DNA from 2 places in the Neorhizobium sp. DAR64862/K0K3 genome. Region 2 is predicted to be linked to the other one. Evidence: riboswitches for the same ligand, from Rfam matches in the RefSeq annotation. Region 2 holds a riboswitch; the other holds the start of a gene.
The links. Region 2 has a riboswitch for cobalamin ahead of ACQY1L_RS15590 (DUF1636 family protein). Riboswitches for the same ligand answer to the same signal wherever they lie in the genome.
Positions count from the first base shown of each region.

Region 1 (6,057 bases), 920 kb from region 2:
GAATGCTTCCAGTCGAGCTTCTGGCCGCTCTTCTTGACGGCTGCGTCGAGGACCGGTGCGATATCGACGGTCTGCATCGTGGCAGAGGTCGAGCCTGGAGTTGCGACTGGCGGTGCGCCTGCAGTCTTCGGAGCAGCCTGGGCTGTTCCGCCGACCGGCGGGGCTGTGGTCGCAGCAGGTTCTGGCGTTGCCATGGACGTCGGTGTCGGCTCGGCGCCTGTTGGCGAAGCCGGTGCTGCTGCTGCAGGATGACCGAAGATGGCGTCCTTGATCTTGCTGAATATGCTCATGGATAGTTCCTCCGTTGGTTTATGCCATACATGGTACGAGATCGCGTCGATGACGGATCACTTTAGTTCTGCGGGACGACGACGCGATCGCCGCGTGAGCCGCGGTCTGAACGGTCCGGTCCGCCACGACCGCTGGAACGGTCACGGCCATCGCGACCACCCCGATCATTGCGGCCGTCGCGGTCGTTGCGGATGTAGCCGGGGCGCTCCGGGCGGTCGCCACGGTTCCAGTCCCGATGCGGGCGATCGTTGTCACGGTCGGGCCGGCGGCCGTCGTGACGGCCGTGGTGGCGATCGCGGTCGCGGTGATGACGGTAACGGTAGTTCGGACCGTCGTAACGGTTGAACCGGTCGTAGCGATCGGACGAACGGTACTCGGTGTAGGTGCCGCCTTCGCTGACGCAGCCCGCCAGCATCAGGCAGGCAAGACCGACAGCGGTCACCGCCTTCAATGCTCTGAATTTCATGTGATTGCCCCTGTTACCATTTTATCGAGTGCTAAACAGGAGAAGGGGCCAAGAAGTTCCTCATATACCTCTTCGGGCGTGCGTGGCGCTGCAACAGTTTTTGATGTCGTAATCTGAGGTGACCTGTCGCGTCTGTCCCTCTAGTATCGCGGCTTCACTCGGTTGGGGCATGCAATGGCAGAATTTCCGCAAAAGGCTAAGGTCGTCATCATCGGGCTCGGTGGCATCGTCGGTGCGTCGATCGCGCATCACCTTGTCGAGCGCGGCTGGGACGACATCGTCGGCATCGACAAGTCTGGGGTCCCGACCGATATCGGGTCGACCGCGCATGCCTCGGACTTCTGCTACACGACCAGCCATGACTACCTGTCGGTCTGGACCACCCAGTATTCGGTGGATTTCTACGAGAAGATGGGGCACTACGCCCGCATCGGCGGTCTCGAAGTCGCGCGCACCGGCGACGATGCCTGGATGGAAGAGATCAAGCGCAAGCTGACCTCTGCCAAGGCCTTCGGCACCCGGGCGCATTACGTCTCGCCGTCCGAGATCAAGGCGATGTTCCCGCTGATCGAGGAAGATCAGGTGCAGGGCGGTCTGTTTGATCCAGATGCCGGTCTCGTCATTCCGCGCTCGCAGACAGTCGCCGGCAAGCTGGTGGACGCCGCCGAAAAAGCCGGAAAGCTCAAGGTATTCGGCAATACGGCGGCGCAGTCTCTGATTATCGAGGGCGGCCGCATCAAGGGCGTCGTCACCCACCGCGGCACGATCATGGCCGACCATGTCGTCGTCTGCGCCGGCATCTGGGGCCGGCTGATTGCCGAGATGGCGGGCGAGGATCTGCCGGTCATGCCGGTCGATCATCCGCTGACCTTCTTCGGGCCCTATAACGAGTTCGAAGGCACCGGCAAGGAAATCGGCTATCCGCTTTTGCGCGACCAGGGCAATTCGGCCTATATGCGCGACACCGGCGATCCGAAGACGACCGAGGGTGGTCAGATCGAGTGGGGTTACTACGAGACCACCCATCCGCGCCTCTGTCATCCCCGCGACATTCTTGAAAAGCACGAAGCGCGGCTGTCGCCGTCGCAGCGCGATCTCGACATGGAACAGATCATCGAGCCGCTGGAAAAGGCGATCGAGCTGACGCCGATCCTCGGCGAACTCGGCTATAACGAAGGGCATTCGTTCAACGGCCTCTTGCAGGTGTCGGCCGGCGGCGGTGCCTCCTGCGGCGAAAGCCAGAAGGTGCGCGGGCTCTGGTACTGCGTTGCCATCTGGGTCAAGGACGGCCCGGCCTATGGCAAGCTGATCGCCGACTGGATGACCGACGGTCGCACCGAGATCGACCACAACTCGATCGATTACGCGCGCTTCTATCCCCATCAGTTGACCGAAGAGTTCATCGAGGGCCGCACCTTCGAGGCTGCCCAGAAGATCTATTTCCCGGCCGTCCACCCGCGCGAACCCTACGCGACGGGCCGTGGCGCAAAGCGCTCGCCGTTCCACGACCGCGAAAAGGAATTGGGCGGTTACTTCATGGAACTCGGCGGCTGGGAGCGTGCCCACGGTTACGCCGCCAACGAGCATCTTCTCGAGAAATACGGCGACCGGGTGCCGAAGCGCGAAAACGAGTGGGACAGCCGCCACTTCTGGCGCGTGTCGAACGCCGAGCATCTGGCGATGAGCGAGGATTGCGGCATCGTCAACCTGTCGCATTTCCACATGGTCGATATCGAGGGGCCCGACCATGTCGAGCTGCTCGAATGGCTGTGTGCGGCCAAGATCGGTGGCGACGGCAATATCGGCAAGGGTATCTACACCCACTTCCTCGACGACGAGGGCATGGTGCGGGCAGATTTCACCGTCTTCCGTCTGGCTGACCGCGGCCGTCTCGTCAACGGCGCCGATGCCGGCCCGCGGGACCTGCTCTACATGAAGCGTGTCGCGCAGGATCGTGGCCTCGACGTCACAATCACCGATGTCTCGGAACAGTTCATCACCATCGGCATCTGGGGCCCGAACGCGCGCGAGACGCTGAAGAAGGTCGTGGCCGACCCCGATGGTCTCAATGTCGAGAACTTCGCCTTTGCCGCGATCAAGCCTATCGAGATCGCCGGCAAGCATGTCACGGCGTTCCGCATCTCCTACGTCGGCGAGCAGGGCTGGGAACTGCATATGAAATACGAGGACGGCGTTGCCGTCTGGGACGCGCTGCGCGCCACCGGCGTGATGGCCTTCGGCGTCGAGACCTATGCCAACTCACGCCGCATGGAAAAGAGCCTGCGCCTGCAGAACGGCGATCTCCTGACCCAGTACAACCTGATTGAGGCAGATCTTGCCCGTCCGAAGGTGAAGGAAGCGGATTTCTGCGGCAAGGCGAAACATCTCGAATACAAGGCCCGCGACCATCAGCCGGCGATGCTCTGCACGCTTGTCATGACCGACAATGTCGATGCGTCCGGCGTCGCCCGCTATCCGGTCGGCTCGCTGCCGGTGATGGATCCTGACACGGGCGAAGTTCTGATCGATGAACTCGGACGCCGTTCCTACACGACCTCGATCGCCTATGGCCCGACGATTGGCAAAAACATCGCGCTCGCCTATCTGCCCTGGTCGCATTGCCAGGTCGGCCGGAAACTGACGGTGGACTATTTCAACGAGGCCTTCCCGGTGGAAGTCGCAGCGGTCGGTTACAAGCCGCTCTACGACCCTGAAAATCTCAAGCCGAGAAGCTGATCGGCTTCGGGTCTGACAAACAAAAAACGCTCCGCGGATGTCCACGGAGCGTTTTTTTTATTAGCTGAGACTGATCTTAGTACTGCGCAGTCGGGGATGAAGAGCCCTGCTGGTTGCCGTTGAGGCCGGTTGCGACGACCGACACGCGGAACTTGCCGTCGAGGTTCTTGTCGAAGATGGCGCCGACGACGATGTCGGCCTCGGCTTCGACTTCGTCACGGATGCGGCTCGCAGCTTCATCGACTTCGAACAGTGTCATGTCGGTACCGCCTGAGATCGAGATGAGCACGCCCTTGGCGCCCTTCATCGAGATGTCGTCGAGCAGCGGATTGGCGATTGCGGCTTCGGCGGCGATCAGCGCGCGGCCATCGCCGGATGCTTCGCCGGTTCCCATCATCGCACGACCCATGCCCTTCATCACCGATTTCACGTCGGCGAAGTCGAGGTTGATCAGGCCTTCCTTGACGATCAGGTCGGTGATGCAGCTGACGCCCGAAAACAGCACGCGGTCTGCGATCATGAAGGCGTCGGCGAAGCTGGTTTTGGCGTCGGCAATGCGAAACAGGTTCTGGTTCGGAATGACGATGACCGTATCGGCGGCTTCACGCAGGGCTTCGATGCCTTCGTTTGCCGTCTTCATGCGGCGATGTCCTTCGAACGAGAAGGGTTTTGTGACGACCGCAACCGTCAGGATGCCGGCAGAGCGTGCTGCGCGTGCAATCGCTGGCGCGGCACCGGTTCCGGTTCCACCACCCATGCCGGCGGTGACGAAACACATGTGCGAGCCGGCGAGATGATCCATGATCTCGTCGATCGATTCTTCGGCGGCCGCGCGGCCGATATCCGGCAGTGAGCCAGCACCGAGACCTTCGGTCACCTGCGCACCCAGTTGGATGCGGCGCGACGCCTTGGATGTCGCCAGAACCTGGGCATCCGTATTGGCGGCGATGAATTCCACGCCGTGGAGATTTTCCGTGATCATGTTGTTGATCGCGTTACCGCCACCGCCTCCGACACCGATCACGGTTATCTGCGGTTTCAATTCGGTCAAGCCGCTCTTAATATCCGTCATCTTCGTCTCCTTCAGCTCCTTCCGGTCGTCCCATACCAGAAGGACGGCGAATCGCCCCGCAGGCTATCTGTCCGCAAGGTCATAGACCAGAGCGCTGTCAGGCCAAAGAGGCAGGAGTAGGGTGAGGGCGATGTCTTCGCGATTTAATGTACAGCATCCCTGAATTGAACGCCTGACAATGGTCGCGACCTATCCAAAATAGACCGTTGCGTAAAGCGGTATGTTATACTATTACACTCGACAACGGCAGAGATCGCGCGGGGATCGCTCTGGACAAGCATCGGTGTGTTCCCTATCAGTTGGGGCGCTACGGTTCTGCAATCGCAGATGAAAAGGGAATGCGGTGAAGCTTTCGGGCCCACTCCGCGACTGCCCTCGCAACTGTAAGCGGCGAGCCAGCCATCGATACCACTGATCATCCGATCGGGAAGGCGATGGAAGGCGTTCGAGCCGCAAGTCAGGAGACCTGCCGTGGCATGGACAACCAACACCGGACGAGGGGTTCCGGCAGGGAGATGATTATGACGCAAGCAATGCGCTCGTGCGCCATTTTGACGTCGAGCCGCGATGCGGCTTCAAGTCGTCCTGCCCTTTTTTCCGATCATTAAAGGACAGGACATGAAATCAGGGCTTATCGCCGCCGTAGTTGCGGCACTTCCCACATTCGCCTTTGCCGCACCGACCAGCTACCCGCTGACGATCGAGAATTGCGGTCGCCCCGTCACGTTCGACAAGGCGCCCGAGAAGATCGTCTCGATCGGTCAGGGCATGACCGAAGTGCTTTATTCGCTCGGGTTGGCCGACAAGGTGGCGGGCACCGCGGTCTGGGTCGGGCCGGTGCTTTCGCACTATGCCGGAGTTGATGCGAAGATCAAACGGCTTGCTGACAACGACCCGAGCTTTGAATCGGTCGTCAGTCTCGAACCGGATCTGGTCGCTGCCGAGTTCGAGTGGCATGTCGGGCCGATGGGGTCCGTCGGCAAGCGCGAGCAGTTTTCCGATCTCGGCATCAACACCTATGTCTCGCCCGCCGATTGCGTCGCCAAGACCAATGTCGATGGCGGGGACGGCGTTCGCAACGAACTGTTCAAGATGGACCTGATCTACCGCGAGATTACCGAGCTCTCGAAGATCTTCGACGTCGAGGACAAGGGCACGGCCCTGATCGCAGACTTGAAACAGCGCGAAGCCGCAGCCGTCGCATCGATCAAGGGCGTTGAGCTAAAGAACCTGCCGATCGTCTTCTGGTATTCCAGCAAGGAAACCAAGGGCGATGCCTTTATCGCCGGCAAGAACAGCGCACCGGCCTACATCCTTCAAACGATCGGCGCCCGCAATGTGGTGACGACGGAAGAAGAATGGCCGCTGGTGGGCTGGGAAACGATTGCTGAGGCCAACCCCTCCGTCATCGTCGTCGCCACCATGGACCGTCGCCGCTATGCCGCGGATGATCCGGCCGTGAAGATCAAGTTCCTCGAAACCGATCCCGTCG
Region 1 is NZ_CP191449.1:638,667-644,723, forward strand. It holds gene ACQY1L_RS03195 (DUF3597 domain-containing protein) at 1-290, opposite strand, end outside; gene ACQY1L_RS03200 (hypothetical protein) at 353-757, opposite strand; gene ACQY1L_RS03205 (GcvT family protein) at 932-3,493, shown strand; gene ftsZ (cell division protein FtsZ) at 3,570-4,565, opposite strand; cobalamin riboswitch at 4,859-5,053, shown strand; gene ACQY1L_RS03215 (ABC transporter substrate-binding protein) at 5,184-6,057, shown strand, end outside.
Region 1: another riboswitch for cobalamin. It lies ahead of ACQY1L_RS03215 (ABC transporter substrate-binding protein); the one in region 2 lies ahead of ACQY1L_RS15590 (DUF1636 family protein).

Region 2 (6,057 bases):
CTCGGCCTCGAGCTGCGGCGCAGAGGTTTCGCTCAAGCCGCGGATCTGCAGGTTGCCACGGGCGGAAATGTCGATCATGCCGTTGCCGTGGCGCATTGCCAGGCGGCAGAGATCGGCCAGTTGCTCCGGCGCGATTGCAGCGGTCAGCGGCACGCGCGCAAGCAGGCCGTCGCCCGTCATCATCGGCGCAGAGAGTGCAGGGCAGGCGCCGCGTCTCATATCCGGATCGGCTCGATCGCGTGCGATTGCCGTCATGCGACCAGCCTTTCGCAGTCTTCGGCCAGCATCTCCAACTCGGCATCCACCGCGTTGCGGCGTGGATGCCAGAGACCGCGATCGAGCGCGGCGCGGAACCGCAGGCCCATGTAGCGGGCGCCTTCGGGGTTCTGCGACAGCAGGAAGTCGCGCACTTTCTCGTCACCCAGATAGGCATCATAGGTCGCGTCGATCAGCGATTGCGGAACGGCGTGGGTGGTCTCGGCAAAGCCGATCAGCCGGTCGACGGTTTCGACCAGTTCGGCTGCACCGCGGGGGCCGTGGCGCATCTGACCGGCGATGAAGCGTGGGTTGACGGCACGGGCGCGCACGACGCGGGTCAGGGCCTCGGAAATGGAGCGGGCTTTGGGCTTCTGCGGATCGGTCGTATCGAGCGCGATCAAATCCGCCCTGCCGCCAAGTGCCGCGACGGCTGCGGAAAAGCCGCCGATGAAGGCAACGTCGGCGGACCCGTCGAGAAGATCGCGGCCGGGATCGTCGCCGGTATGGACAAGCAGGTTGGCGCTGCCGATCCGCTCGGCAAACCCGCCGGGAACGTGAATGCCATCGCCATCGGCACCGCCGAATGCGTGGCTGGTAGCGTCGAGATAGAGACGGCCGAGTTCCTCGCGTTCGCCCCAGCTGCCGTCGGCAAGCTTTTCCTCTATGCCGGCACCGTAGGTGCCGGGGGCCGAGCCGAAGATGCGCGGGGGCACGTGGCCGAGCGTCTGTGCGTCTTCCGCCAGCGGATTGTCGCCCGGGGCCTCCTCGCGCGCCGCAATCGCCCGCATGGCGGCATCGAGAAGTGCGATCAGTGCCGGAAACATGTCACGGAACAGGCCTGAAATTCGAAGGCTCACATCGATACGCGGGCGTCCAAGCGTCGCTGGCGCCAGAACCTCGATACCGGTGACGCGGCCGGTTGCGGCGTCCTGGACGGGTCTGGCACCCATCAGCGCCAGAACCTGCGCCACTTCCTCGCCGCCGCTTCGAAGCGAAGCGCTGCCCCAGAGGTCCAAGACGAGGCTTTTCGGCCAGTCGCCATGGTCCTGCAGGTATCTGCGCAAAATCTCGTCTGCGGCGCGCTTGCCGAGTTCGAAGGCGGTCGGGGTCGGCAGGGTGCGCGGATCGCTGGGGTAGAGATTGCGCCCGGTCGGCATCACGTCGCGGCGGCCACGGGCGGGTGCGCCCGACGGTCCGGGGCGGATATGCCGGCCATCTAGCGCATCGATCAGTGCCTGCATTTCGGTTCCGGCACTGGCGATCCGCAGCGGATCGTCGTCACCGTCGGCGACTTCACCAAACACGTGCTGGCCATCCTTGATGGCGAAGTCCTTGAGGTCGCAGAGAAACGCGTCGATGCGGCTGAGTGCGGTGTCGGGGTCGTCATCACTTGTGATGCCGGCCTCGGATGCCAGTCCGCAGTCGGCCGCAGTCTCGACGATCAGTTTCGCCAGCCGGTCGCGGCGGCGCCGATCGAGCCCGTCGGCCTGCGCGTATTCGTCGACCAGCAGCTCGAATTTCGTCTGCTCAACCGAAAGGCCCGCACCGGCCAGAACCGGCGGCAGGTGACCGATGGTGACCGCAGAAATGCGCCGCTTAGCAACCGCCGCCTCGCCGGGATTGGATACGATGAACGGATAGATGACCGGCAGGCCGCCGGTTACGAGTTCCGGAAAGCAGTCTTTCGATAGCGCCACTGTCTTTCCCGGCAGCCATTCCAGCGTGCCATGGGCGCCGACATGAACGATCGCATGGGCTCCTACGGCATCGCGCATCCACTGACCGAACGCATTGAGGGCATGGCGCGGCGGCAGGTCGGGGCTGTGATAGTCGGCGCGGCGGTCTGCATCGCGGCCGCGGTCCGGGGCAAGCGCCACCGTGACATTGCCGAATTGCGCGGCGCGGAAACGGTAGGCACCGTCTTCCAGATCCGCATCCATTGCGGGCTCGCCCCAGGCGGAATCAATGCCAGCTGAAGGGCTGTAGGTTGCCAGCGGATATTGCACTGTCCTGGCGGCCAGAAGATCCAGAAGCGCGCGCGGGGTTTGCGGGATATCGGAAATAGAGTAGCCGGCTGTCGATAGCGTGCTGAGGATCGTGAGAACGCTTTGCGGCACGTCGAGGCCGACGGCATAACCGGTGCGGCCCGGCGCACTCGGATAATCCGGCATCAGGATGACGAGCTTTCGCTCGGCGCGGGACACGGTCTTCATCGCAAGGAAGGCGGCGATCCGGTCTGCGACGTGTTCGATACGGTCAGGTTCGGGCTGGTTGATGAGATCGGCCGTCTTGTCGCCGGCCTTGAACGAGATCGCGCCGGCGAGAATGCGGCCGTCCAGTTCCGGCAGCACGACATGCATGGCAAGATCAGAAGGGTTGAGGCCGCGGCGGCCTTCCATCCATCCGTCCCGCCGAGTCGTTGCGGTGACCAGCTGGAAGACGGGAATCCCTGAGCGGTCGAAAATCGTGTCGCCGTTGTCGTCGGTCGCACTTGCAAAGGCTGTCGTGGTGAGAATGGCGGCCGGATCGAGGTCCGCGAGCGCCTGTTCGACAAAGCCGATGGTGTCGGCATCCTTCAAGCCGCCGACGAACATCGGCATCGGTGCGAAGCCGCGGGCAGCCAGCGCCTCATACATCGCGTCGATCGGTGCTGCATCATTGGCAAGCAAGGTGGAGCGGTAGAACAGGATCGGCAGCCGCTGCGCATCGGGCGGGAAATCAGCCAGAAGCTCCTCGGCGGTGGAGATGCCGTGGCCGGGCTTGTAGAATCCCCGCTTCGGCATCGGCGTCGCGGTCGGCAAGCTTTGCGTTTCGCCGCTTGCCAGGGCATCCAGGCGGCGCGCCAGACGCTGCATATTGTCCGGTCCGCCTTCGCGGAAGAAGGCGAGAACGTCCATCAGCGTCGCATCGGGCACGGTCGAGGCAGCGGCCAGGCGGTCATCGCTGATGCTGCATTCCCCCGGCAGCATCGCGAGCGGGATCTTCTTGCGCTTCGCCAGCCGCGACAGCTGATCGGCGCCATAGGCCCAGCGATCATAGCCGCCGAGAATGCGCACGAGGATGAAGCGCGCATGGGCAGCGGTCTTTTCGAGCCACAGGTCGACGGACATCGGATGGCGAAGGTCGGAGATATTGGTGAGGCAGAGGCTCGCCTTGCCATCGCTCCAACCCGCTGCGATGCCATTCAGGTCGCTGCCGGAAAAAGACAGCACCACCACATCTGCCGGCGACTGGTTGAGGTCGACCGGCTCGATCAGGTCGTCGAGCGACGACGAAGTGGTGGCGAGAATATGCATCCTTTTCCTTCTAAAACCCTCTTACGCCGCCAGCATCTTTTCGATTGCAGCCCGGTCCATGCCCTTTTCGCCGATCACGACGAGGCGGCTCTGTCGGGTCTCGCCTGCACCCCAGGCGCGGTCGAAATAATGGTTCACGCGCGAACCGACCGCCTGCACCTGAAGGCGCATCGGCTTGTTCGCGACGTCGACAAAACCCTTGATGCGCAGCACGTTTTCCGCTTCCGCCGTGGCGGAAATGCGGGCAGCGAGTTCGTCCGCATCGGCAACGGCTGGAATATCGATGACGAAACTGTCGAAATCGTCGTGATCGTGATCCAGCTCGTCATCGTGATGCGTCTTGCGGTTTTCGATATCGTCCTCGACGGCAAGACCGAGACCGATCAGCACGCTCGGATCGACGGCGCCGTTTGCGGCCGGCACGATCTTCACCGCGCGCGGCAGATGCGCCTGGACGCGGCCCTTGGCGGCGGCAAGCGAAGCCTGGTCGAGAAGGTCGGTCTTGGTCAGCACGATCATGTCGGCGCAGGCGATCTGGTCCTCGAACACTTCCTCGACCGGGTCGTCATGATCGATCGAGCTGTCCTCGCTGCGCTGGGCTTCCAGCGCTTCGTGATCGTCTGCAACGCGACCTTGCGCGAGAGCCAGACCGTCCACCACGGCAATGACGGCGTCCACGGTGACGCGGGCCTTCACATCCGGCCACTGGAAGGCTTGGACGAGAGGCTTCGGCAGGGCAAGGCCGGAGGTTTCGATGAGGATGTGGTCCACGCGCGGTTCGCGGGCCAGGATCTGGTCGATCGCCGGAACGAAATCATCGGCGACGGTGCAGCAGATGCAGCCGTTGGCAAGTTCGATGATGTTGTCATCAGGGCAGCTTTCGATGCCGCAGCTCTTCAACACGTCGCCATCGATGCCGACATCGCCGAACTCGTTGACGATGATCGCGAGCTGCTTGCCCTTGAGGTTTTCGATCAGGTGACGGATCAGCGTCGTCTTGCCGGCACCGAGAAACCCGGTGATCACGGTGCAGGGAACGCGGTCGAATGAAACGCTCATGAAGGCAGGTCCTCGTGGTGCTGGAATGGGGGAATGCGGGCCGTCATGCCCTTGCCGCGAAGGCACATGGGGCGGCCGCGAAGGGGAAGTAAACCGCGCTCGTCGTCAGCCAGCATCATCGCGCCGACCAGGATGTCCTCGACCGTGTCGAGCGACAGATGACCAAAGACATAGGACCAGCCGGAGCGATGGTTGAAGGCAGCACTTGGGCCTTTTTCGCAGTTGGCAAGACAGGTGACGGGTTTGACGGAAAGAGGCTTGCCGGCGGCAGCTTTGCGGAGGGCGTCCATCAGGCCGATGCCCGGGCGCGCCTGGCTATCGGCGGCCTCGCGACAATTGGTGCAGACGAAGATCGTCACATCCGGCTCGCCGGCGAGGCCGTCTGCGGACGCATCGCGCTCGTCTTTTCGTTCGTCAATTGCCATCGTGTCGCACTACCGCCCAAGTCAATAACATCGGGGTGCACGACAGGAAGGCAAGCCTATCCTGCAGAGTGAAAGAAGCTTTACCGGAGCACCCCGCCCGGAAAGGCACGTTTTCGAACGGCAGGTCTCCTGGCTCGCGGGTCGTCACCATCCGCCTGCCTTCCCGGATTTCTCCAGTGGCCATAGTGGCAGGATGGCTCGCCGCTTACAGTTGCGGGGGCAGCCGCGGCATTGAACCATGGGATCTAAAAGACGATCCCGGGCTCGCACCGCATTCTCTCTTAGCCCCTACCGTTGCCGGCAAGGGACCGTATCGCAGTCACCTAAGCCTTGTCGCAGGGCAGTGTCAATGTCGCAAAGGCGATTGCCCGTCTGGGGAAACCGTCTATAGTGACCCTGTCTTTGGTGCCCGAGAGGGCTCATCGAAGGGAATGCGGTGCGACGACATCTTGGCGTCAAACCCGCGGCTGCCCCCGCAACTGTAAGCGGAAAGTCTCTGCTCAACATGCCACTGGAGACATCCGGGAAGGCGGATCAGAGGCGTTCGATCCGCGAGCCAGGAGACCTGCCGGAGACGATAGGCACAGTGAAAGCCCTCGGGTGGAGGGCAGAAAGACGACGTCCATGGTTACGAACTCTGCTGCCGGTGCAGCCAGCGTGTCCGCATCGAAAATCATTCCTCTTGGCATGACGGCCGTACTCGGCCTGTTCATCGTCGGCTTTGTCGGCTTCTCGCACATCGAGGCCGTGCACAATGCGGCTCACGATACGCGCCACTCGCTGGCCTTTCCCTGCCACTAAGAGGAATTTCCCCAATGTCGCTGTTTCGTAACATCGTCCTCACGGCGGTGATCGCAGGGCTTTTGTCCGGTGTCCTGATGACCGTGATGCAAAGCTTTTCCGTCGTGCCGCTTATTCTCGCAGCGGAGACCTATGAACACGCCGGCGGCAACGGCGCTGGACATAGCCATGGCACAGCTCCGAATACGGTAGCCAGCACTGCAGCGCCGGCTTCCGCT
Region 2 is NZ_CP191449.1:3,213,348-3,219,404, forward strand. It holds gene cobG (precorrin-3B synthase) at 1-255, opposite strand, end outside; gene cobN (cobaltochelatase subunit CobN) at 252-3,554, opposite strand; gene cobW (cobalamin biosynthesis protein CobW) at 3,576-4,613, opposite strand; gene ACQY1L_RS15590 (DUF1636 family protein) at 4,610-5,038, opposite strand; cobalamin riboswitch at 5,141-5,367, opposite strand; cobalamin riboswitch at 5,425-5,625, shown strand; gene ACQY1L_RS15595 (CbtB domain-containing protein) at 5,663-5,839, shown strand; gene ACQY1L_RS15600 (CbtA family protein) at 5,854-6,057, shown strand, end outside.